DNA from 3 places in the Methylobacterium synurae genome. Region 1 is predicted to be linked to each of the others. Evidence: predicted binding sites of a transcription regulator. Region 1 holds the regulator's gene; each other region holds the start of a gene.
The links. The regulator PhoB, encoded in region 1, activates phosphate uptake and scavenging genes when phosphate is short. The targets are predictions, from matches to a motif close to TGTCATNNANCTGTCAT.
Positions count from the first base shown of each region.

Region 1 (7,441 bases):
CGCGCTTCACTGCCCCGACGGGTCAAGGCCTCATGAGCAAGGGTCCCGACGCCTGGTTCGCGGACGCCGCCGAGGTGGGCCTGGACGGGGAACTCGAGTTCCTCGCCCTGCGCAAGGCCCTGCGCGCCTTGCCCTCCCTCCCCGCCGGGGTCAGGCTGTCGGTCAACCTGTCGCCGGCGAGCCTCGCTGCGCCGCGCTTCGCCGAGACGATCGCGGGGGCGCCGCTCGACCGGCTGGTGGTCGAGCTGACCGAGCATGCGGCGGTCGCCTCCTACGAGGCCCTGCGCGACGCGCTGGCGCCGTTCCGGAGCCGGGGCCTGGGCCTCGCCATCGACGATGTCGGGGCCGGCCACGCGACGTTGCGGCACGTGCTCGACCTCGCCCCGGAGATCATCAAGCTCGACATGAGCCTGATCCGGGCCATCGACGCGCATTCCGGCCGCCGGGCCCTGACCGAGGCGCTGACGGGCTACGGACGGCGCATCGGCTGCGAGATCGTCGCCGAGGGGGTGGAGACAGAGGCCGAGTACGCGGTGCTGCGGGGCATCGGCGTGACGCGGGTCCAGGGCTTCCTCACCGGCCGGCCGATGCCGCTCGCCGCCGCCGCCGCCCTGCCGCTCTCCGGCACCGGGGCGTGGACGCGACGGGCCGGATGACCCCACCCTATCCCAGCCCGCGCTCCCGCAGCGCCCCGCCGATCTCGTCGAGGACGCCGGGGTCCTCGATCGTCGGCGGCATCGCCCACGCCTCGCCGTCGGCGATTTTCTTCATCGTGCCGCGCAGGATTTTCCCCGACCGGGTCTTGGGCAGGCGCCCGACCGTGAGCGCCAGGCGGAAGGCCGCGACCGGGCCGATGCGCTCGCGCACCAAAGCCACCAATTCGCGCTCGATCACGTCCGGACCTTTCGTGACCCCGGCCTTCAGCACCACGAAGCCGCAGGGCGCCTCGCCCTTGAGGCTGTCGCGGATGCCGATCACCGCGCATTCGGCGACCGCCGGATGGGAGGCCAGCACCTCCTCCATGCCGCCGGTCGAGAGGCGGTGGCCGGCGACGTTGATGATGTCGTCGGTGCGGCCCATCACCGAGACGTAGCCGTCGGCATCGAGGAAGCCGGCATCCGAGGTGTTGTAGTAGCCCGGATAGGTCGCGAGGTAGCTCTCGCGGAAGCGCTCGTCCTGCCGCCACAGGGTCGGCAAGGCGCCGGGGGGCAGCGGCAGCTTGATGGCGATGGTGCCCATCGTGTCGGGGGGCACGGGCTTCCCGGCTTCGTCGAGCACCTGGACGTCCCAGCCCGGCATCGCCACCGTCGGGCTGCCGTGCTTGACCGGCAGCGCGCCCAAGCCCACCGGGTTGGCGGCGATCGGCCAGCCGGTCTCGGTCTGCCACCAATGGTCGATCACCGGCACACCGAGAATCCGCTCGGCCCACGCGACGGTGTCCGGATCGGCCCGCTCGCCGGCGAGGAACAGGGTGCGAAAGCGCGCGAGGTCGTGGCCCTGCATCAGACGGCCTTCCGGATCCTCCTTCTTCACCGCCCGCAAGGCTGTCGGCGCGGTGAACAGGGCGACCGCCCCGGTCTCGGCGATGACGCGCCAGAACGCGCCGGCATCCGGCGTGCCGACCGGCTTGCCCTCGTAGAGCACCGTGGTGCAGCCGTGCAGGAGCGGGCCGTAGACGATGTAGGAATGGCCCACCACCCAGCCGACATCGGAGGCGCACCAATAGGTCTCGCCGGGGGCGACGCCGTAGAGGTTCGGCATCGACCAGGCCAGCGCCACGAGGTAGCCGCCGGTGTCGCGGACCACACCCTTCGGCTTACCGGTGGTGCCCGAGGTGTAGAGCACGTAGAGCGGATCGGTGGCGACGACCGGCACGCAAGGGGCGGCGCGGCCCTCGGCCTTCGCGGCGGCGACAGCCTCGGCCCAGTCGCGGTCGCGCCCCTCGACCAGGTCGGCGGCTTTTTGCGGCCGTTGCAGGATCAGGCAGGATTCGGGCTTGTGCGAGGAGAGCCGGCAGGCCTCGTCGAGGAGCGGCTTGTAGGCGACGACCCGGCTCGGTTCGATGCCGCAGGAGGCGGCGAGCACCACCTTCGGGGCGGCGTCCTCGATCCGGGCGGCGAGTTCCCGGGCGGCGAAACCCCCGAACACCACCGAGTGCACGGCGCCGATGCGGGCGCAGGCCAGCATGCCGAACAGCGCCTCGGGCACCATCGGCATGTAGAGCACCACCCGGTCGCCGCGTCCGACGCCGAGTTCCTGGAGCACGGCGGCGAGCGCCGCGACCTCGCTCAGCAGCTCGGCGTAGCTGATCCGGCGCTTGGTGCCGGTGACGGGGGACTCGTACAGGATCGCCGCCTGGTCGCCCCGCCCGGCCGCGACGTGGCGGTCGACGGCGTTGTGGCAGGCATTGACCTCGGCACCGACGAACCAGCGGCCGTAGGCGCCCGCCTCGGGATCGAAGACGCGGGTGGCGGGTCTCGCCCAGTCGATCGCCTCGGCGGCCTGTGACCAGAAGGCCTCCGGGTCGCGCTGCCAGGCGGCGTAGGTCTCCGGGTAGCGGCTCGGGCTCGCCATGGCGTCTCCTCCGGTGCCGTCCATCTGCGGGGCGGCCTGCCTGTTCAGATAGAATAGGCCCCGGTCCGGCCGGAAGTCGAACTTTCGTAAGGATGCCGGGCGGATTGATCGCTCCGCCCCGGCGGGTACTCTGGCGCGACAGGGAGCAGGACGACCCATGACCGGCGCGACGATCTACGACCACGGCCTCGACCGGAACCCGGCCAACCACCAGCCGCTCACGCCTCTCACCTTCCTGGAGAGGGCGGCCACGGTGTTTCCCGACCATACGGCCGTGATCCACGGAAATTTGCGGCGCAGCTACCGCGACCTCTACGCCCGTTCCCGGCGCCTCGCCTCGGCGTTGAAGGCCCGCGGCATCGGGCGGGGCGACACGGTGGCGGTGATGCTCGCCAACACCCCGGCGATGATCGAGTGCCATTACGGGGTGCCGATGGCCGGCGCGGTGCTCAACACCCTCAACACCCGGCTCGACGCCGCGATCATCGCCTTCTGCCTCGACCACGGCGAGGCCAAGGTGGTGATCACCGACCGGGAATTCGCCCGCATCATGGGCCCGGCTCTGACCCAGGCCGGGGTGAAGCCGCTCGTCATCGACTACGACGATCCCGAATACGACGGTCCGGGCGAGCGCCTCGGCACGATCGAGTACGAGGACTTTCTGGGTCAGGGCGATCCCGGTTACGCCTGGGCGATGCCGGGCGACGAGTGGGACGCGATCACCCTCAACTACACGTCGGGCACCACCGGCGACCCGAAGGGCGTGGTCTACCACCATCGCGGCGCGTCGCTGCTCGCGGTCGGCAACGTGGTGGCGGGCAATCTCGGCCGGCACCCGGTCTATCTGTGGACCCTGCCGATGTTCCACTGCAACGGCTGGTGCTTTCCCTGGACCCTGTCGGTGGTGGCCGGCACCCATGTCTGCCTGCGGCAGGTGCGGGCCAAAGCCATGTACGACGCCATCGCGGATCACGGCGTGACCCATCTGTGCGGCGCGCCGATCGTGATGTCTCTCCTCATCAACGCGCCCGAGGCCGAACGCCGGGACCTGTCGCACCGCGTCTCGTTCCTCACTGCGGCGGCGCCCCCGCCCGAGGCCGTGCTCGCCGGGATGGCGGAGGCGGGATTCGACGTCACCCACGTCTACGGGCTGACCGAGACCTACGGCCCGGCGGTGGTGAACGAGTGGCACGCCGACTGGAACGCCTTGGGCAAGGACGAGCAGGCCGCCCGCAAGGCGCGCCAGGGCGTGCGCTACCCGCCGCTCGAGGCGCTGGACGTGCTCGATCCCGAGACGATGCAGCCGGTGCCCGCCGACGGCGAGACGCTGGGCGAAGTGATGTTCCGCGGCAACGTGGTGATGCGCGGCTACCTCAAGAACCCGACAGCCACCGAGGCCGCCTTCGCGGGCGGCTGGTTCCATTCGGGCGATCTCGGGGTGAAGCACCCGGACGGCTACATCCAGCTCAAGGATCGCTCGAAGGACATCATCATCTCAGGGGGCGAGAACATCTCGTCGATCGAGGTCGAGGAGGCCCTGTTCAAGCACCCGGCGGTGGCCGCCGCCGCCGTGGTCGCCAAGCCCGACGAGAAATGGGGCGAGACGCCGTGCGCCTTCGTCGAACTGAAAGGCTCCGAGATGGTCTCGGCCGAGGAGCTGATCGGCTGGTGCCGCCAGTCGCTGGCCGGCTTCAAGGTGCCCAGGCACGTCGTCTTCACGGAACTGCCGAAGACCTCGACCGGCAAGGTGCAGAAATTCGTGCTGCGGGAGATGGCGAAGGCGTTGTGAGACGGGTTCGACCTGAACTGTTCCGGCCGCAATAAAGGGCGGGATCCCCCTCTTCGCCGTGGATGCAGGGCTGTCCGGGGAAAGAAAGTATCGCTGGTCTTGAACCCTCCCCCCTCTGCGGGGGAGGGTGCCCGGCGGCGCCGGGCGGGAGAGGGGAACCACGCTTCCGGATGAGGCGGAACCGTTCTGACTGGCGCCCTCTGAATCAGCGTCGCGCTGCCCCTCTCCCGGCCTGCTCCGCAGGCCACCCTCCCCCGCAGAGGCTAGCGTGTTCACACTTCTCGGTTCGAGAGCTTCTCCGGTGAAGGTCGCGCGCCTCTCCTCCCCCCGGCGATCCCGGGCTTGCCCGGAATCGCTGCAAGTTGTGGGGAGGAGTTGGAGGTGGGGGTGGTGCCGCGTAGAGCGCGAGGCTACTCCGGCACCACCCCCATCCCTAACCCCTCCCCACAAGGGGGAGGGGAAAGCGCGCATATTTACAGAGGGTTAGCTCACGAAGGAGAAGTGTGAATCCGCTAGCCCGCAGAGGGGGGAGGGGGAACTTGCGCTCTTCTTGCCGCGAACAGTTCACACGAAGACCGTATCACGCCTCCGGCGCGAACATCTCGTCGAACGAGTAGCCCGAGCCCCGCACGGTGCGGATCGGGTCGCTGTCGCGGCCGCGGTTGATCGCCTTGCGCAGGCGGCCGATATGCACGTCGACGGTGCGCTCGTCGATGTAGACGTCGTGGCCCCATACGCCGTCGAGCAGCTGCTCGCGGGAGAACACCCGGCCGGGGCTCTGCATCAGGAATTCGAGCAGCTTGAACTCGGTCGGGCCGAGATGCAGCTCGCGACCGTCGCGGCGGACGCGGTGGCTGACCCGGTCGAGCTCGATGTCGCCGGCGATCAGGAGGTCGGCGACGTGGGCGGGCTTGGCCCGCCGCAGGAGCGCCCGCACCCGCGCCAGCAGTTCCGGCACCGAGAACGGCTTGACGATGTAGTCGTCGGCACCGGTGGCGAGGCCCCGCACCCGGTCGCCCTCCTCGCCGCGGGCCGTCAGCATGATCACCGGCAGCCGCTCGGTCTCGCGGCGGGCGCGGATGCGCCGGCACAGTTCGATGCCGGACAGGCCCGGCATCATCCAGTCGAGGAGGACGAGGTCCGGCACCTGCTCGCGCAGGCGGATATCCGCCTCGTCGCCCCGGGCGACGGCGTCGACCTCGAAGCCCTCGGCCTCGAGGTTGTAGCGCAGGAGGAGGGTGAGGGCTTCCTCGTCCTCGACGATCAGGATGCGGGTACTCATCGGGGGCACTCAGGCGGGGCGGGGGTAAAGGCCCGCCGGGCCGCAAGGCCCGGACGGGCGTCGCCCTCAAGCCTCGGGCGGGGTGTCGAGGGTGGCGAAGCTCGAACGGTCGTTCTTCGGACGCTCGGTCGGCAGGGTCTCGCCGGTGGCGAGGTAGTGGATGGTCTCGGCGATGTTGGTGGTGTGGTCGCCGATGCGCTCGACGTTCTTGGCGCAGAACAGCAGGTGCGTGCAGAACGTGATGTTGCGCGGATCCTCCATCATGTAGGTCAGGAGTTCGCGGAACAGCGAGGTGTAGAGCGCGTCGATGCCGCCGTCCCGGGCCCAGACGTCGAGGGCCGCGACGGTGTCCTGGGTGGCGTAGGCGTCGAGCACGTCCTTGAGCTGCTCCTGGACCAGCTCGTTCATGTGCTCCACGCCGACGACGATCTTCTGCAGCTGGACCTGGTCGGCGATGGCGACGACGCGCTTGGCGACGTTCTTGGCCAGATCCCCGATGCGTTCGAGGTCGCCCGAGACGCGGATCGCCGAGATCGTCTCGCGCAGGTCGACCGCGAGCGGCTGACGGCGGGCGATGAGGAGGATGGCCTTCTCCTCGATCTCGCGCTGCAGCCCGTCGAGACGCTGGTCGGTGGCGATCACCGCCTGGGCGAGGGCGGCGTCGCGGCGCAGGAGCGCTTGGCCGGAATCGGCCACCATCTTTTCGGCGATGCCGCCCATCTCGGCGATGCTGCGCCGCAGGTTCTGCAACTCCTGATCGTAGGAGGTGACGATGTGGCTCGACATGGGATCTGGCTCCTCGCGCGGAGGTGGAGCGTAGGCTTGTGCCGGCCCGGCAGACCGGGCCGGCGGATGATCGCGTCAGGCCTCAGCCGAACCGGCCGGTGATGTAGTCCTGGGTCTGGCGCTTCGACGGGTTCATGAACAGCCGGTTGGTCGGCCCGAACTCGATCAGCTCGCCGAGATACATGAAGGCGGTGAACTGCGAGATGCGCGCCGCCTGCTGCATGTTGTGGGTGACGATGGCGATGGTGAACTCGCCCCGCAGCTGCTCGATCAGTTCCTCGATGCGGCCGGTCGAGATCGGGTCGAGGGCCGAGGTCGGCTCGTCGAACAGGATCACCTCCGGGCGCTGCGCCACCGTGCGGGCGATGCAGAGGCGCTGCTGCTGGCCGCCGGACAGGCCCATGCCGGACTGCTTGAGCTTGTCCTTGACCTCGTCCCAGAGGGCGCCCTTGCGCAGGGCCTCCTCGACGCGGTTGTCGAGATCGGCCTTGCCGAGGCGCTCGTAGAGCCGGATGCCGAACGCGATGTTGTCGTAGATCGACATCGGGAACGGGGTCGGCTTCTGGAACACCATGCCGACCCGGGCGCGCAGCTCGTTGAGGTCGATCGAGGAATCCAGGATGTTGCGGCCGTCGAGCAGGATCTCGCCTTCCGCGCGCTGCTCCGGATAGAGGCTGTAGATCCGGTTGAAGGTGCGCAGCAACGTCGACTTGCCGCAGCCGGACGGCCCGATCAGGGCCGTGACCTGGCGGTCGAGGAAGTTGAGGTTGATGTTCTTCAGGCCCTTGAAGTCGCCGTAGTAGAAGTTGAGGTCCTTGACGGCGAGGCGGATCGCGGCGGACTCGTCGGCCGTGCTCTGGCCCACGACCGGCACGGCGGTGGCGGTGGCGCTCATCGGGGTGTCTCCGGGCAAGGTGTCGGATCAGCGGCCCTTGGGACCGCTCAGGACGAGGCGGGCCACGATCGACAGGCCCAGGATGGTGACGGTGATGAGGAGCGCGCCGGCCCAG
Region 1 covers NZ_JAAQRC020000001.1:6,215,125-6,222,565, forward strand. Annotated here, with positions in the region: gene HBB12_RS28475 (sensor domain-containing phosphodiesterase) at 1-656, shown strand, start outside; gene HBB12_RS28480 (propionyl-CoA synthetase) at 664-2,574, opposite strand; gene HBB12_RS28485 (acyl-CoA synthetase) at 2,732-4,363, shown strand; gene phoB (phosphate regulon transcriptional regulator PhoB) at 4,944-5,645, opposite strand; gene phoU (phosphate signaling complex protein PhoU) at 5,712-6,431, opposite strand; gene pstB (phosphate ABC transporter ATP-binding protein PstB) at 6,514-7,326, opposite strand; gene pstA (phosphate ABC transporter permease PstA) at 7,354-7,441, opposite strand, start outside.

Region 2 (7,441 bases), 900 kb from region 1:
GAGATAAATACATCTCCTATAACTTGGAATTTATCATACGTCACAGGAGGTTACGATCCATCTCTGTCGCCAGACAGCTCTTCGCCCCTCACACACCATGATGTTGAATTGGTTGATTTAAGTTACAGAGATAATCCAAGGAACTTTTGGCGGCTGTGTCAAAAAATATATGATATAAGAACTTACAGTAGAGATACAGATGACCATGAACCTCATAGATCTAATTATGCAAAACTTCTAGGCAATCTAAATATCAGTATGCTGTTTTCAGACCTTGTAGACAATACGAGTAGCAATGCATTTCGAGAGCGGCTACTGAAAAACGTAGAATATGTTGCACAAAAATTGGCGGATAAATCGAGTGGGTTGCGCGGAGCTCGCTGGAACACCCATAAAATCAACAAAATGAATTATTTATATCATACGTATATTTTTAATATACTATTTGCCGAAGACAAGGGCCGATTTGAGCAATTTCTGGCTATACGTAATCCAGCTGGTGTAGATAACTATTTTCGACAAAAAAATATTGCTGCCTTGGTCTGCGCCGCTAACGAGTTAAGTCGGCAAACTCCCTATGCGGGAAAAAATGCGTTGATACTTTTAGCTGATGGTTGCATACGAGACTTCCTCCGGATACTTTCTGTTTTGTATGATTCTGTTGCCGAAGATTATCGAGATCGGAAAAGGTCGCTAATTCCTTTTTTTAATTTAGAAGACGGACGACATATACCAATCGATAAGCAAACAAAATGCTTTCGCGAAGCAAGCCGCACTTATCTTGAGCAAGTGGACAATGCGACTGACCGAATTGGGCGTACATTGGCGCGCATTGTAAATGGTGTAGCTGAGTTAAATAGGATGCTGCAGTCAAAAGATAAATTTCGAGCATTATCTCAGCCGGAACGCGGGGCGATTCGACTGGACTTCTCCGAGTACATGTTGCTAGACGAAGAAAACACTATAACTTTGATCCGAAAAGCTTTGGCAAGGGGGCAAAATACAGGATCTATTCGTGTCATTGAAGGAGAATTTAGATCTCACGGAAATATATCGGAGACAAACGAAGTAACATTCAGGCTTCATAGGTTAATAGCTCCGATATATAATTTTTCTTCACGAGGGCCACAAAGAAGTGTGCAGGTACCTTTATCTGATTTTATCATTCTAACGGAAAGTGTGCAATTTGATAGCCGCCATTGGGCAGAAAAAATTTTGAAAATCTTGGAAGAAAAATCTGCGAATAGCGCTTCCGATCTGAACCAGCAGGATTTGATATGATGAAGATAAACGGTGGAGATGCATTTTCATCACATAGAATCGGCTGGTACGATTTATATGAAGATACAATCGAAAATATATCGCCATATGATAACATTTACGCTTGTGGTATATTGTCACCTAGATATATTCATTCTGAATATACGTTAGAATGGATCAATCAGTTAAATTTTTACAAATGTGGCGTTAATCTAGGCTACAATATAAATCAAAATGGCTTGGTCGTCTACTCAGATCGAATTAATCAAGAATATTTCCGCTGGTCCGATTCAGAAAATACAATGATTTTTGCCAAAGAATTCCAGCAGATGCGGCATTTTTTCGACAAAAATCTTCGTAATTTTTCTGGAAAAAGAAGAAGAGTTTTAATCGACGCGACGGCAATAAGTAAAATAGCCCTCTCATCAATAGTTGGAATGTTGGTTCGCACAAGGGCTGTCTCTGGTATTGATATCTTATATCAGCAAGCTGATTACCAATATAATGGTCTTTGGCTTCATGATGTCTATGCTGCAGGGCCCTTACATCATGATATTAATGATATCGATTTTTGCTTTTCGGCCGTTCCATATTCCGAAGGAAAGTATAAACCAAATTTACCAAGACATATTATACTTTTATGCGGTCTAGATTTTCAGCGAACAATAGCTAAAATTAGAGAACTTGAGCCAGCCCGGATCGATTTAATTATCGAAGACGAGGCCGTGAGAGATAGTAAAAGCTTTGCGTCTCTACAGAGCTTGTGTAGAAATTTAGATATTGACCCAGATGGCATATTAAAAACAAAAAGATGGAATTTAAATGAAACGATTAAGCTGATTGATCTAGCTATTTCGCGTATAAACCGGACCAATATTCACTCGATTATAATTAGTGCAGGCGGAAAACCTTTCGCTACGGCTGCAACATTACACAGCATATTGAAATCGGAGTGCCCACTGCTTGCAACTGTTCCTGATCGCGTCGTCCACATGCAGCGAATGCCTTTAAACAAATGTAAATTATATCGCCTGGATGACCGAACCAGCGTTTGAATTTTGTTGCATATGAATTTAATCAAAAACAATAAGTCAAAAATATGAAATTTATTTTGAACCGACGTAATTGTTATAAGTTGGAAGGCTTACGTGCATCCGCTGCGCGCGATCTCCCGCACCGCGTCCCACGCCATCATCACGTCCGCCCGCGTCGTCGTGGTCTGGCCGACCTGGAAGCGGATGACGAAGCGGTTCGCGTGGCGGGTCTGGGTCAGATAGGTGCGGCCGTCGTCGTTGATGCGCTCCAGAAGGCGGGCGTTCAGCGCGTCGAGGTCGAGGACACCGGCGGGCGCGTAGCGGAAGCTGAACAGCGACAGGACCGGGGCCGAGGTCAGCTCGAAGTCGGGATCGGCGTCGATGATCTCCGCCAGCTCCCGCGCCCAGGCGACATGGGCGCGGATCATGTCCTGCAACGCCTCGACGCCGTAGGAGCGGATCACGAACCACAGCTTCAGCGCCCGGAAGCGGCGCCCGAGGGGAATCGACCACTCGTTGTAATCGACGACGCCGTCGCGGCCGAGCGTGCGCAGATAGGAGGGGCGAAGGCCCAGCGTGTCGGTGAGCGCCTTCGGGTCGCGCACGAAATGGGCCGAGCAGTCGAAATGGGTGAACAGCCACTTGTGCGGGTTGAACACCAGACTGTCGGCAAGCTCCGCGCCGCGCATCAGGTCGCGGAATTCGGGGCAGATCATCGCGCTGCCGGCCCAGGCGGCATCGACGTGGAGAAACACCCCATGCCGGCGCGCCACCGCGGCGACCGCCTCGATCGGATCGCAGGCGCCGATGCCGGTGCCGCCGAGACACGCGACGATGGCGGCAGGCCTCAGCCCCGCCTCGCGGTCGGCTCGGATCGCCGCGTCGAGGGCGTCCGGGTCCATGCCGTGGAGGGCCCCCGAGACCGGGATCCGCACCAGGTTGGCGTCGCCGATGCCGGCGATGCGCACCGCCTTGTCGACCGAGGAATGCACCTGCTCGGAGGCGTAGACCCGCAACACCGGCCCGCCGGCGAGGCCGTTCGCGTTGCCGGTGAAGTCCAGCGCCCGCTCCCGGGCGGTGAGGAGGGCGGCGAGCGTCGCGCCCGAGGCCGAATCCTGGATCACGCCGGAAAAGTCCTGGGGCAGCCCGATCATCTGGCGCAGCCAGTCCATCACCCGGGTCTCGAGCTCGGTCGCCGCCGGCGAGGTCTGCCAGAGCATGCATTGCGCGGCGAGCGCCGCGGTGACGAACTCCGCCACCAGGGAGGGCGGGCTGGCATTGGCCGGGAAATAGGCGAAGAAGCGCGGATGCTGCCAATGGGTCATGCCCGGCATCACCACCCGGTCGAGGTCGGAAAAGATCGCCTCCATCGGCTCGCCCGCCTTAGGCGGGGCCTCGGGCAGCTGGCGAAAGATCTCGCCCGGCGCCACCTGCGCCCGCACCGGCCGCTCGCCGACGCCTGACAGGTAATCCACCGACCAGTCGGCGGCCCGGCGCGCCCAGGCTCGAAACGTCTCGTCGTCCATGGCGTCGGCACTCCCTCCCGCCGGCCCGGTCTTCCGGTGCCCGGCCGGCTGTCTAGCAGCTTTCGGCCGGAGCGCCTTCCCGTCCAGGCCGGCCATCGCGGACTGGGCCATGGGGCGGTGGACACCGGATCCGACAATCGATCCCAGCCTCTGGGACACTTGAGGGCACGGTCGAAGCATGTCACGATCAATCGAGACCATACTATTTACGGTTGTTTAACCAATTTTAGGTTGCGCGAGGTGCGGCACATCTTTTGAATGCAGGATCATGGTGAATCGCGCGGAACAATTCTTCGGTATAGGGAATTGCCGGCATTCGCGTCGATATCTCCCAAGCCGTCATGTCAGCTCACAGCGGGAAGATTTAGAGGAGCACGATGTTCGGGCGAGGCACCCAGACGAGACCGGCCGGCACGCTGACGAAGCGCCATCTCCGCGTGCAGAGCGACGGGCTCGATCAGGATGGCTGCCTGATCTATCTCGGCGATCAGTTGGTCTCGCTGCTGATCCGCCTGCAGCCCGGCACCGCCGCCGCGCCGGAGCAGCGCCACAAGTGGCGCGTGGCGGAGACCTACGGCCCCGGCGAGGCGCTGGCCCGCGCGCCGCTCTTCGACACGCCCGACGCGGTGATCGACTGGATCGCCCGCCGTCTGCCGCACCCGGCCCCAGCTCCCTGGCTGGACGCGCATCTGCTGCCGTGAGGCTCGCGCCCGGGAGCACCGATTCTGTCGCAGGACTTGCTCTGTCGCAGGACTTGCTCTGTCGCAGGACTTGCTCTGTCGCAGGACTTGGCAGCCCGACGGCGGGCGCCCCGCCGAAAACTGTCATCCGGGCGCCATGGTCCCTAAGGTAAGCGTCCGGTTTGATTCGTGATGTGCGCCGAGGATGCCCGATGACACAGCCGTCGCTGAACCGATCGCAGCAGGCCGAGGCATCCGAGGATGCCGGCTCGAACCCGAGCGCCAACCCGACCCTCGGCGCGATCGTGGCCCGGCGCTTCGACCGGCGCGAGATTCTTCGCGGGGGGGTGACGGGAGGTTTGGCCGCGAGTCTCGCCGTCTCGGCGATCTCCGCGACCCTGGCACCCCGGGCGGTCGCGGCGGCAGCCTCCGAGACCTTCCCGTTCCGCGAATTGCCGGCCGGCGCCGACGAGCGCCACCACGTGGCGGACGGCCACGACGCCGAGGTGCTGATCCGCTGGGGCGATCCGGTCCTGCCCGGCGCGCCGGCCTTCGACCCGCACAGGCAGTCGGCCGCCGCGCAAGGCATGCAATTCGGCTACAACAACGACTTCCTGGGGTTCTTCCCGCTGCCGGGCGCGGGCGATCCCGCCGGCCACGGCCTCCTCGTCGTCAACCACGAATACACCAACGAGGAGCTGATGTTCCCCGGCCTCGGCCGGCAGGACGGCAAGGCGGCGTTCGCCGGCATGAACCGCGACCTCGTCGACATCGAGATGGCGGCCCATGGCGGCTCGGTGATCGAGGTCAAGCGCGAGGACGGGCGCTGGCGCGTGGTGCCGAACTCCCGCTACGCCCGCCGCATCACCGCCATGACCCCGATGCGGCTCGCCGGCCCAGCCGCCGGCTCGGCCCGCCTGCGCACCGGCGCCGACCCGGAGGGGAAGACGGTCTTGGGCATGCTCAACAACTGTGCCGGCGGCGTCACGCCCTGGGGCACGTGGCTGACCTGCGAGGAGAACATCAACTACTACTTCCAGGGCCGCCTGCCGGAGGGCTCGGCGGAAGCCAAGATCGAGGCCAGGAACCACAAGCGCCTCGGGATGCCGGGCAACCTCTACGGCTGGGCCCGCTTCCACGACCGGTTCGACCTGGGCAAGGAGCCCAACGAGCCGAACCGCTTCGGCTGGGTGGTCGAGATCGATCCGTTCGATCCGACGAGCGTGCCGGTGAAGCGCACCGCCATGGGCCGCTTCAAGCACGAGGGCGCCGCCGGGGCCTTGGCCAGGGACGGCCGCTACGTCGTGTTCCAGGGCGACGACGAGCGCTTCGACTACGTCTACCGCTTCGTCACGACGGACGCGGTGAACACGGCCGACAAGGCGGCCAACCGCGACATTCTCGATCACGGCACGCTGTCGGTCGCCCGCTTCGACGCGGACGGGCGCGGCACCTGGCTGCCGATCGTGTTCGGCGAGGGCCCGCTGACGCCGGAGAACGGGTTTCGCGACCAGGCCGACGTGCTGATCGAGACCCGCCGGGCCGCCGATCTGCTCGGCGCCACCAAGATGGACCGGCCGGAGGACGTCGAGGCCAACGTCAAGACCGGCAAGGTCTATGTGATGTTGACCAACAACACCCGCCGCAAGGCCGACCAGGTCGACGCGGCCAATCCGCGGCCGGACAACCGCTTCGGCCACATTGTCGAGCTGTCGCCCGCGGGCGGCGACTTCGGGGCGAAGGACTTCGCCTGGGAGGTGCTGGTGCGCTGCGGCGACCCGTCGGTCGCGGCAATCGGCGCCACCTTCTCGTCGGCGACGACGAAGGACGGCTGGTTCGGCATGCCGGACAATTGCGCCGTCGACGGAGAGGGCCGCCTCTGGGTCGCCACGGACGGCAACTCGCCGTCGAAGACCGGGCGCGCCGACGGCATCTGGGCGATGGAGACGGACGGGGCCCGCCGCGGCACCGCCAAGCACTTCTTCCAGGTGCCGCTGGGGGCCGAGATGTGCGGCCCCTACTTCGCCCCCGACGACACCACCTTCTTCGTCGCCGTGCAGCATCCCGGCGAGGCCGACGAGGAGGACCCGACCGCGCAGCCAGCCACCTTCGAGAACCCGGCGACCCGCTGGCCCGATTTCGACCCCGCCCTGCCGCCGCGCCCGGCCGTGGTGGCGATCACGAAAAGGGGTGGGGGACGCGTGGGGACTTAAACCCCCTCCCCCTCGGCGGCTCGGCAGAACTGCATGGCGCAGCTCTGCTGAGCTTCTGGCTTTGGCATCATTTTTGTTGCCGAACCGGTGACCACTTCGGCGAACGATGCCTATGCCACCACCAGGCCCCGCCCCGACCGGGCCCGCATCACCGCGAGCCCGCCCAGGCTCACCACCAGGACCGCCGCCGCGTAGAGGTCGGCGGTGGCGGCAAAGCCGAGGGTGCGGGCGAGGAATCCGGCGCCGACCGCCGGCAGGCTGAAAGCGAGGTAGCTCTGGACGTAGAAGGCGGCGAGCAGCCCGGCGCGCTCGTCGGGCTCGGCGAGCGGCATGATCGTGCCGAGGCAGCCGAGGAAGCTGGCGCCGAAGCCGCTTCCGGTGACGAGGGTCGCGAGGATCAGCACCGGCACGCTCGCCGCATGGATGCCGGCGACGACTCCGACGACGCCGAGAGCCGTGGTGAGCACCCCGAAGGTCAGGTTGGCCTGCGGCGCCGCCGTGCGGCGCAGGAGCACCGAGACCGCGCCGGCCACCATCAGGGCGGTGACGACCGAACCGCCGGTGAGCGGCGCGCCGCTGCCGGTGGCCGCCGCGACCACCGAGGGCACCAGCGAGAGGTAGAAGCCGCCGAGCGTCCAGTTGGCAAGGTTGATCGGCGTCACCAGCGCCAGGGGCCGCCGGATCCGGGACGGGACGGCCATGCGGGGCTTGAGCGAGGCGAGGGCGCC
Region 2 covers NZ_JAAQRC020000001.1:5,319,330-5,326,770, reverse strand. Annotated here, with positions in the region: gene HBB12_RS24390 (ORC-CDC6 family AAA ATPase) at 1-1,281, shown strand, start outside; gene HBB12_RS24385 (hypothetical protein) at 1,278-2,315, shown strand; gene HBB12_RS24380 (pyridoxal phosphate-dependent decarboxylase family protein) at 2,405-3,820, opposite strand; gene HBB12_RS24375 (hypothetical protein) at 4,198-4,521, shown strand; gene HBB12_RS24370 (PhoX family protein) at 4,713-6,713, shown strand; gene HBB12_RS24365 (MFS transporter) at 6,824-7,441, opposite strand, start outside.
Region 2: the regulator PhoB is predicted to act here: its motif matches at 4,643-4,659, upstream of HBB12_RS24370 (PhoX family protein).

Region 3 (7,441 bases), 2.4 Mb from region 1:
GCCGATCCGGTCGGGGATCTGGCGCGGCTGGGCGATGCCGCGGCGCGGGTGCTGGCGCGGGCGGTGGCGTTGGGGGTGTACCACGCGAGCGCCTTGCCGGTGGCGGGGGCGCAAGCCGCGTGGCGGGATCGGTTCGGAGGATAGGCGCGGCTTTGCGATACAGTCAGTGTGCATCGCCGCTTCTTCGCGCGTGATTCCAACGGTCGTTGAAGACGACCTTTGATATTAGCATGAATATTATCGAGAGAGTGGGAGCCTGTTTGACTGATCGACATACTCCAATCCCATCCACAACCTCATCCTGAGGTGCGACCGCAGGGAGCCCTCCTTCGAGGCTCCCTGCGGTCGCACCTCAGGATGAGGTCGCGGATAGGATGGAAAATTACCTTGCGATGCTGTTCTTGCAACTCAAGTATTCTTTCAGAGTCTGTTTGAGCAGTAATTTCTGAAAAATACATGAGATTATTGGGGGGATATCCTACCCAGCACCTCATCCTGAGGTGCGACTGAAAGGAGCCTCGAAGGAGGGCTCCAGAAGCCTCCGCGATCCCTGGAGCCCTCCTTCGAGGTCAGTCGATCTTCGATCGACTGATACCAACGGCCGGTGAGGCTGACTCGGCGTGTTGCGCGCGGGTTCCAGTTCTGATTCGGTTCACGGATCAGGAGAGCGTGCCATGACCGGGATCGCCATCACCCGCACGGATCTGAGCGCTGAGGCGTTGCGCGCAGCATCGTCCAAGGCGCCGAGCATTCCGGCGGCGCGTCGCATGCTGGCGCTCGCGCTGGTGCTGGAGGGTGCCGATCGCACCACGGCGGCCCGCTCCTGCGGCATGGACCGCCAGACCCTGCGCGATTGGGTCCACCGCTACAACGCCGAGGGGCTTGAAGGTCTGAGCGACCGCAAGGCGCCAGGCCGGGCCGCCAAGCTGACGACCGACCAGAAGCAGCAGTTGGCCGCGCTGGTCGAGGCGGGGCCGGACGTCGACACCGATGGCGTGGTGCGCTGGCGCCGGGTCGACCTTCAGGCGCGGATCAAGGATCTGTTCGGGGTCGAGATGCACGAGCGCACCGTTGGCAAGCACCTGGCGGAGCTTGGCTTCGTGCGGCTTTCGGTGCGCCCGCAGCATCCCAAGGCCGACGAGGAGATCCAGGAAGCATTTAAAAAAACTTCGCCGCGCGCGTGGCAGAGGTCCTGCCCGAACCCGTCCGCGCCAAGCCGCTCGAGATCTGGTTTCAGGACGAGGCGCGCGTCGGCCAGCAGGGCACGCTGACGCGGGTCTGGGCGCGCAAGGGCACGCGCCCGCGGGCGCCCCGCGACCAACGCTACAAGTGGGCGTACGTGTTCGGCGCGGCCTGCCCGGCGCGCGCGACCAGCGCGGCCTTGGTGCTGCCGACGGTCAACACCGCGATGATGTCGCTGCACTTGGCCGAGATCAGCAAGCAGGTGGCCGAGGGCGCACACGCGATCCTGGTGCTGGACGGGGCCGGCTATCACGGCACCGCCAAGACACGCCGACCGCGTGGCCTGGCGGTGCCGGACAACATCACGCTGTTGCATCTGCCGGCGTCCTCGCCGGAGCTGAACCCGATGGAACTGGTCTGGCAATACGTGCGCCAGAACAAGCTCGCCAATCGGGTGTTCCGTGACTACAGGCAGATCGTCGAGGCTTGCTGCGACGCCTGGAACTTCTTCGCCAACAACCCGGACCTCGTGACCTCAATCACAGCGCGCGACTGGGCGAAGGTCAAAGTTTAGGGCCGTTGGTATGACACCTCAGGATGAGGTGGATGGGTAGGACATCTCATGCTCACCGTCAGATTTTGGCTGTCAAATCCGCTCAAACAGGCTCTGAGGTCCCCACCCCTCAGAACTGATACCGCAGCCCCGCCGTCACCCCATGCGCCACCCCGGCCCGGGTGCCGATCGCCGCCTGGTAATCCACCCGCCAGCCGAGGTTCTCGGTCAGGCTGCCCTGGAGGCCGACCCCGGCGGTGACGTAGTCGGATGTCAGGAACGGGATCGCCGCGGTCGCGACGGCCATCGGGTTCTGGACGCTGGCGAGGCGGAACAGGCCGGCTTTCTGCTGCGGCCCGAGGCCGAGATTGTAGGCCACCCGCACCGAGGGGACGATGCCGCCGAAGCCCGTATAGGCGAGTTCCGCGCCGAAGCGGGCGGTGGTCTGGAGCACCGTGAGGCCGCCATAGGCGACGTTGTTGCCCGCCGCCCCCGTCTCGGTGAAGCCGCCGACCCGGGCCGAGAGGTGGCTCAGGCCCGCGAAGGGCATCAGCCGGAAAGCGTCGCGGTCGAGGATCAGGCCGGCCTCGCCGTCGAGCGACAGCGCGGTGGCGGAGGTCTTGGAGTCGGCCGTCAGCCCGTACGCGGCCGGGCGGCGGATGCCCGAGAGGTCGATGATCGGGGCGCCGCCGACGATGCCCTGCGCATAGAAGGTCGGGCCGTAATAGCCGCCATAGGCCGCGACCGTGAAGGCGCTCTGGTCCTGGCGGAACCCTTGCGGCCGCGACAGCGAGCCGCCGCCGACCGCGAGGCCGGCCCGCCACGGGCCGGTGAGCGGCAGGTCGAAGCCCGCCGAGCCTTGCGCGATGGTGCGGTCGAGGGACAGGCCGCCGTTGCGCGGCTGGTCGGCGAAGACGAAGTCGCCCCCGACCCAGAGCGCCGGGCCGGAGGTGCCCCAGGCGCCCTGGCCGGGAAGTCCGGCGCTGCGGCGGAGCGCCGAGAGGTGGTCCTGCACGCCCCGCGTCGCCGAGGCCGCGACGCCGATCGCGCCGGCCCCGAGGCCCTGGAGCACCGTCGGCGCCGTCGCCTTCATCACGGCGAGCGAGAGCGGATCGACGTAGGTCGGCAGGGTCAGCCGGTAGGCGAGCAGGATGTTGTCGTTGTTGATGCCGGCATCGTAGGGCTGGCCGTTGATGACGCCCTGGCGGGTCAGGAAGTCGTTGTCGTTGCCGACGAGCAGGAAATAGTCGTTGGGCGCCCGCTCGCTCAAGACCGGCACGAGGCCCATCGCCTCGATCTTCTCCGGCAGGGTGGTCTGGCTCGCCGGGTTGGTATTCAGGTTCATCCCGAAGCGGTTGAGCTGCACCGGGTTGAGCAGGTCGACGACCTCCCGGCTCTGCACCGGGGTCAGCCCGGCCCGCAAGGTGCCGTTCGGGGCGATCGGCGTCGTGCCGTCATAGGCGGTGCCGGCGATGTTGGTCGCGCCCGCGGTGTCGACGAAGAGCACGCTCTTGTAGACGATCGGCGTGGTGTTGCCGGTGCCGAGCCCGTTCGAATCGCGCGACAGCACCAGGAACTGGGTGTCGTTGAGCGCCAGCATCTCGCTCTGGGCCGCGGTGCGGTTCGGGGCGCCGCCATTGCCGTTCTGCTGGTAGGCCGGCAGCTGCAGCACGTATTCGCGGCTCGGCGCCCCGGGGGTCGGGGTGCCGGAGACGTCGTAGTAGAGGATGCGGGTATTGGTCCGCTGCTGCTGGTTAGGCCCCGAATCCTGCAGCGTCGCGCTCTGCAGGATGGCGACGAGGCCGCGCCCGTCCGGCGTCAGCGCCAGCGCCTCGAGGCCCTGGTTGTTGCGCCGGCCGGTATCGGGCGGATTGAGCGAATTGAAGTTGAGCTGGCCGTTCGTCACCGGCTGGAGCGCCGCCGGGATGCCGATCAGGCCCTGGAGGCGGCCCTCGCGGCTGAAATAGTAGATGTTCGGGCCGTACTCGTCGCTGACGTAGAACGAGCCGTCGAGGCGGCGCGCCAGGCCCTCGGCGTCGAGGCTGATGCGCCCGGCGCTCGGGCCGGTGGCGGCGGAGGGCAGCACGGCGCCGAGTTGCGTGGTCGTGCCGGAAGCGGGATCGAGACCGCTGAAACGCTGGCCCCTGGCATCGGTGAGCACGATGCCGCCATCCGGCGTCAGGGTGATCTGGCGCTGCGACGTGGTGGCCTGCGGCAGTGCCGCGGTGCCGGCATAGGGCGTGAAGCTCAAGTTGAAGCGGTTGAGCCGGCCGGCATAGTCGCTGAACAGCCCGCCGTCGGGGTTGTTGTAGCCGCGGTCGGGCAGCGTGTAGAGCGTGCCCGTATAGGTGTCGCCGTTGCGCCGCCAGGTCGAGAGGTCGACGGCGAGCGAGGAGAACGAGCCGAGGGAATCGCCGAGGAAGTCCCGGGTGGTGGCCGGCAGCCGGGCCACGCCCTGGAGGCCCTGGTTGACGATTGTGGTGCCGCCGACATCGGTCGAGACCGGCCCGTCGACGGGCTGGAGGTTCGGCACCCGCACCTGGACCGACTGGGCCTGCGCGAGCCCCGCGCCGGCGATCAGGCCGCCCGCCGTGAGCGCGGCGCGGATGGAAAGAATGGTCACGATTCGCCCCCAGGCTGACTTTGCGGCAGGGATGGGGCGGTTCGGTGACAGGCACGTGACGGAGTGTTGCCCGTTCGCACCGAATGGAACCCGGTGCGGCGCGCAGGCCACGGTTGCGCCGGCGGCCTCGCCCCGATCGGCGGACCGTGGCAGAAGCCTCGCGGGATCGACGGAGACGTCGCAGAAGACTTGGCAGGAGACTTGACGGCGGTGAGCTACCTGGTGGTCTTTCTCGGCGCCGGCCTCGGCGGGGCCCTGCGCCACGGCGTCAATCTCTGGGCCGCGCGGGCGGGCAGCAGCTTCCCGTTCGGCACGATGGTGATCAACATCCTCGGCTCGATCATGATGGGCGTGCTCACCGGCTGGTTCGCCGCCCGGGGCGGAGGACCGCAGGCCCTGCGGCTCTTCCTCACCACCGGGATCCTCGGCGGCTTCACCACCTTCTCGACCTTCTCGCTCGAGGCCTTCCTGCTCTGGGAGCGCGGCGCGCACGCGGCGGCGCTCGCCTATGTGGGAGGGTCGGTGGCGGCCGGCATCGTCGGCGTCGGCGTGAGCCTCCTGGTGCTGCGCCAGCTCGCGTGAGGCGGGAGCCGCGGCGACCAATCCGCGCGGGTTGACAAGCGGGGGGATCGGAGGCGGAGTCTCCCTCACGATGAGCGACACCGCCCCCCGTCCAGAGGCCGAGAAGCCCCGCATCGCCATCACCTACTGCACCCAATGCAACTGGCTGCTGCGGGCCGGCTGGATGGCGCAGGAGCTGCTCTCGACCTTCCGCGACGCGATCGGCGAGGTGGCGCTGATCCCCGGGACCGGCGGCGCCTTCGCGATCACCTGCGGCGACGCCCTGATCTGGGAGCGCAAGCGCGACGGGGGATTTCCCGACATCAAGACCCTCAAGCAGCGGGTGCGCGACCGGATCGAGCCGGGCCGCGACCTCGGCCACATCGACAGGGCCTGACGCCTTGACCGAGCCGCGCCGCCGGCGCGCCGCCAGGACAGGGCACAAGGCAAGACAGGGTCCAGGGACGGTCGTCATGAGGACCACGCCATGATCCGCCGCCGGCTGAACGCCCTGCGGCGGGACGGGCTGTCGACGCAGGTCTACCTCGTCGCCCTGGCGATCGCGATGATCGGGCCCGGCCTGCTGTTCACCGCCGTGCTGCTCGGTCGCTACGCCTCCCTGGAGCGGGTGCGCTTCCAGCAGGATGCCCGCGAGAGCGTGCGCGGCATCGCGCTCAGCGTCGACCGGGACATGGCCGGGCTCGTCTCCGTGCTCCAGACCCTCGCGGCCTCGCCGCGGCTGCGGCAGGAGGGATTCGGCCATCACGGACTCGCCGGCTTCGAGACCCAGGCCCAGGCGGTGACGGAGGCGACGGGCTTCCGCCTCTCGCTGCGCCGGCCGGACGGCACCCAGCTCGTCAACACCGCCCTGCCCCACGGCGCGCCGCTGCCGCAGGACCCGCATCCCGAGGATGCCGCCGTGCTGGCGACGAAGCGCCCGGTGGTCGGCGACGTCCGGGCGGGCGCGCCCGGGCGGGCGCCGACCTACGACGTGGCGGTGCCGGTAATGGTCGGGGGCGCACCGGCCTACGTGCTCAGCCTCACGGTGCCGGTGGCGCGGCTGCACCAGATCCTGGTCCAGGATCTCGCGCCGGGCTGGACCACCGCGATCATCGACCGCAAGGGCCTGCTGCTCGCCCGCTCGGAGGATCAGGACAGCCTCGCCGGCCAGCCGATGCAGACCTCCTTGCGCGGCTCCCCGACCGGCGCCCCCGACATCTGGGAGGGGGTCGACCGCCGCAAGCGGCCGGTCCTCTACGTCGAGACCACCGCGAAGGCGGCGGGCTGGACCGTCGGCGCCAGCATCCCCAAGCAGCAGGTCGAGGCGCCGCTGCGCCACTGGGTCCTGGCCTTCGGGGGGTTCGGGCTCCTGGCGCTGGCGGTGTCCTCCGTCCTGGCGGTGAAGCTGTGGGCGCGGGTCGCCGAGCCGCTGCGCCAGCTCGCACAAGCCGGCGGCGCGCTCGCCGTCGGCCAGCCGGTGCCGCGGGTCTCGACGCCGATCCGCGAGATCCGCCAGCTCGCCGACGTGCTGGCCGACGCCTCGCAGAGCCTGCGCCGGCGCATCGCCGAGCGCGACCAGGCGCTCGAGCAGCAGAGCCGCAGCCTCGCCGCCCTGCGCGAGAGCGAGGCGCGCTTCCGCCACATGGCCGATTCCGCCCCGGCCCTGATCTGGATGACCGACGAGGCCGGCGAGATCGTGTTCGCCAACCTCCATTACGATTACCTGTTCGGCCGCTCGACCGAGACGCTGGCCGGGGGGCGCTGGCGCGAGGTCGTCCACCCGGACGACCTGCCCGGCTTCGCGGCGGCGTTCGAGACCGCATTCGCGGCGCGCACGCCCTTCCGCCACGCGATGCGGGTGATCGACCGGCACGGGGCGACGCGCTGGATCCTGTGCGAGGGGGTCGCCCGCCTCGACGATCACGGCCGCTTCCTCGGCTATACCGGCTGCAACGTCGACATCACCGAGGCCAAGGACGCCGAGACGGCGCTCCGCGAGGGCGAGGAGCGCCTGCGTCTGGCGCTCGCCGCCGGCCGGCTCGGCACCTGGGAGATCGACCTCGCCTCCGGGCAGCACCGCCTCTCGGCCCGCTCGGCCGAGATCTTCGGGGCCGCCCCGCTCTCGCACGAGGCCTGGACCCGCACCGTGCATCCGGAAGACCGGGCCCGGATCGAGGCGGCGCTCGCCGCCCTGCTGGCCGGGGATTCCGACTACCGCACCGAGTTCCGGATCCGCCCGGACCATGCTCAGCTACGCTGGGTCAGCGCCCAGGCGATCGTGCAGCGCGATGCCGGCGGCCGGGCGCGCCGGGTGATCGGCATCCACCAGGAGGTGACCGAGCGCAAGCGGGCCGAGGATCACCTGCGCCTCCTGGTGCACGAGCTGAACCACCGGGTGAAGAACACGCTGGCCACCGTGCAGTCGATCGCGATGCAGAGCCTGCGCGGCCTCGACGGGCCGGCCGCCGCCGGGGCCAGGACGGCCTTCGAGGCGCGGCTGATCGCGCTCGCCCGCGTCCACG
Region 3 covers NZ_JAAQRC020000001.1:3,828,968-3,836,408, forward strand. Annotated here, with positions in the region: gene HBB12_RS17680 (P1 family peptidase) at 1-144, shown strand, start outside; one part of gene HBB12_RS17685 (IS630 family transposase) at 675-1,161, shown strand; one part of gene HBB12_RS17685 (IS630 family transposase) at 1,161-1,756, shown strand; gene HBB12_RS17690 (esterase-like activity of phytase family protein) at 1,866-4,358, opposite strand; gene crcB (fluoride efflux transporter CrcB) at 4,569-4,940, shown strand; gene HBB12_RS17700 (Rdx family protein) at 5,011-5,316, shown strand; gene HBB12_RS17705 (sensor histidine kinase) at 5,407-7,441, shown strand, end outside.
Region 3: the regulator PhoB is predicted to act here: its motif matches at 4,403-4,419, upstream of HBB12_RS17690 (esterase-like activity of phytase family protein).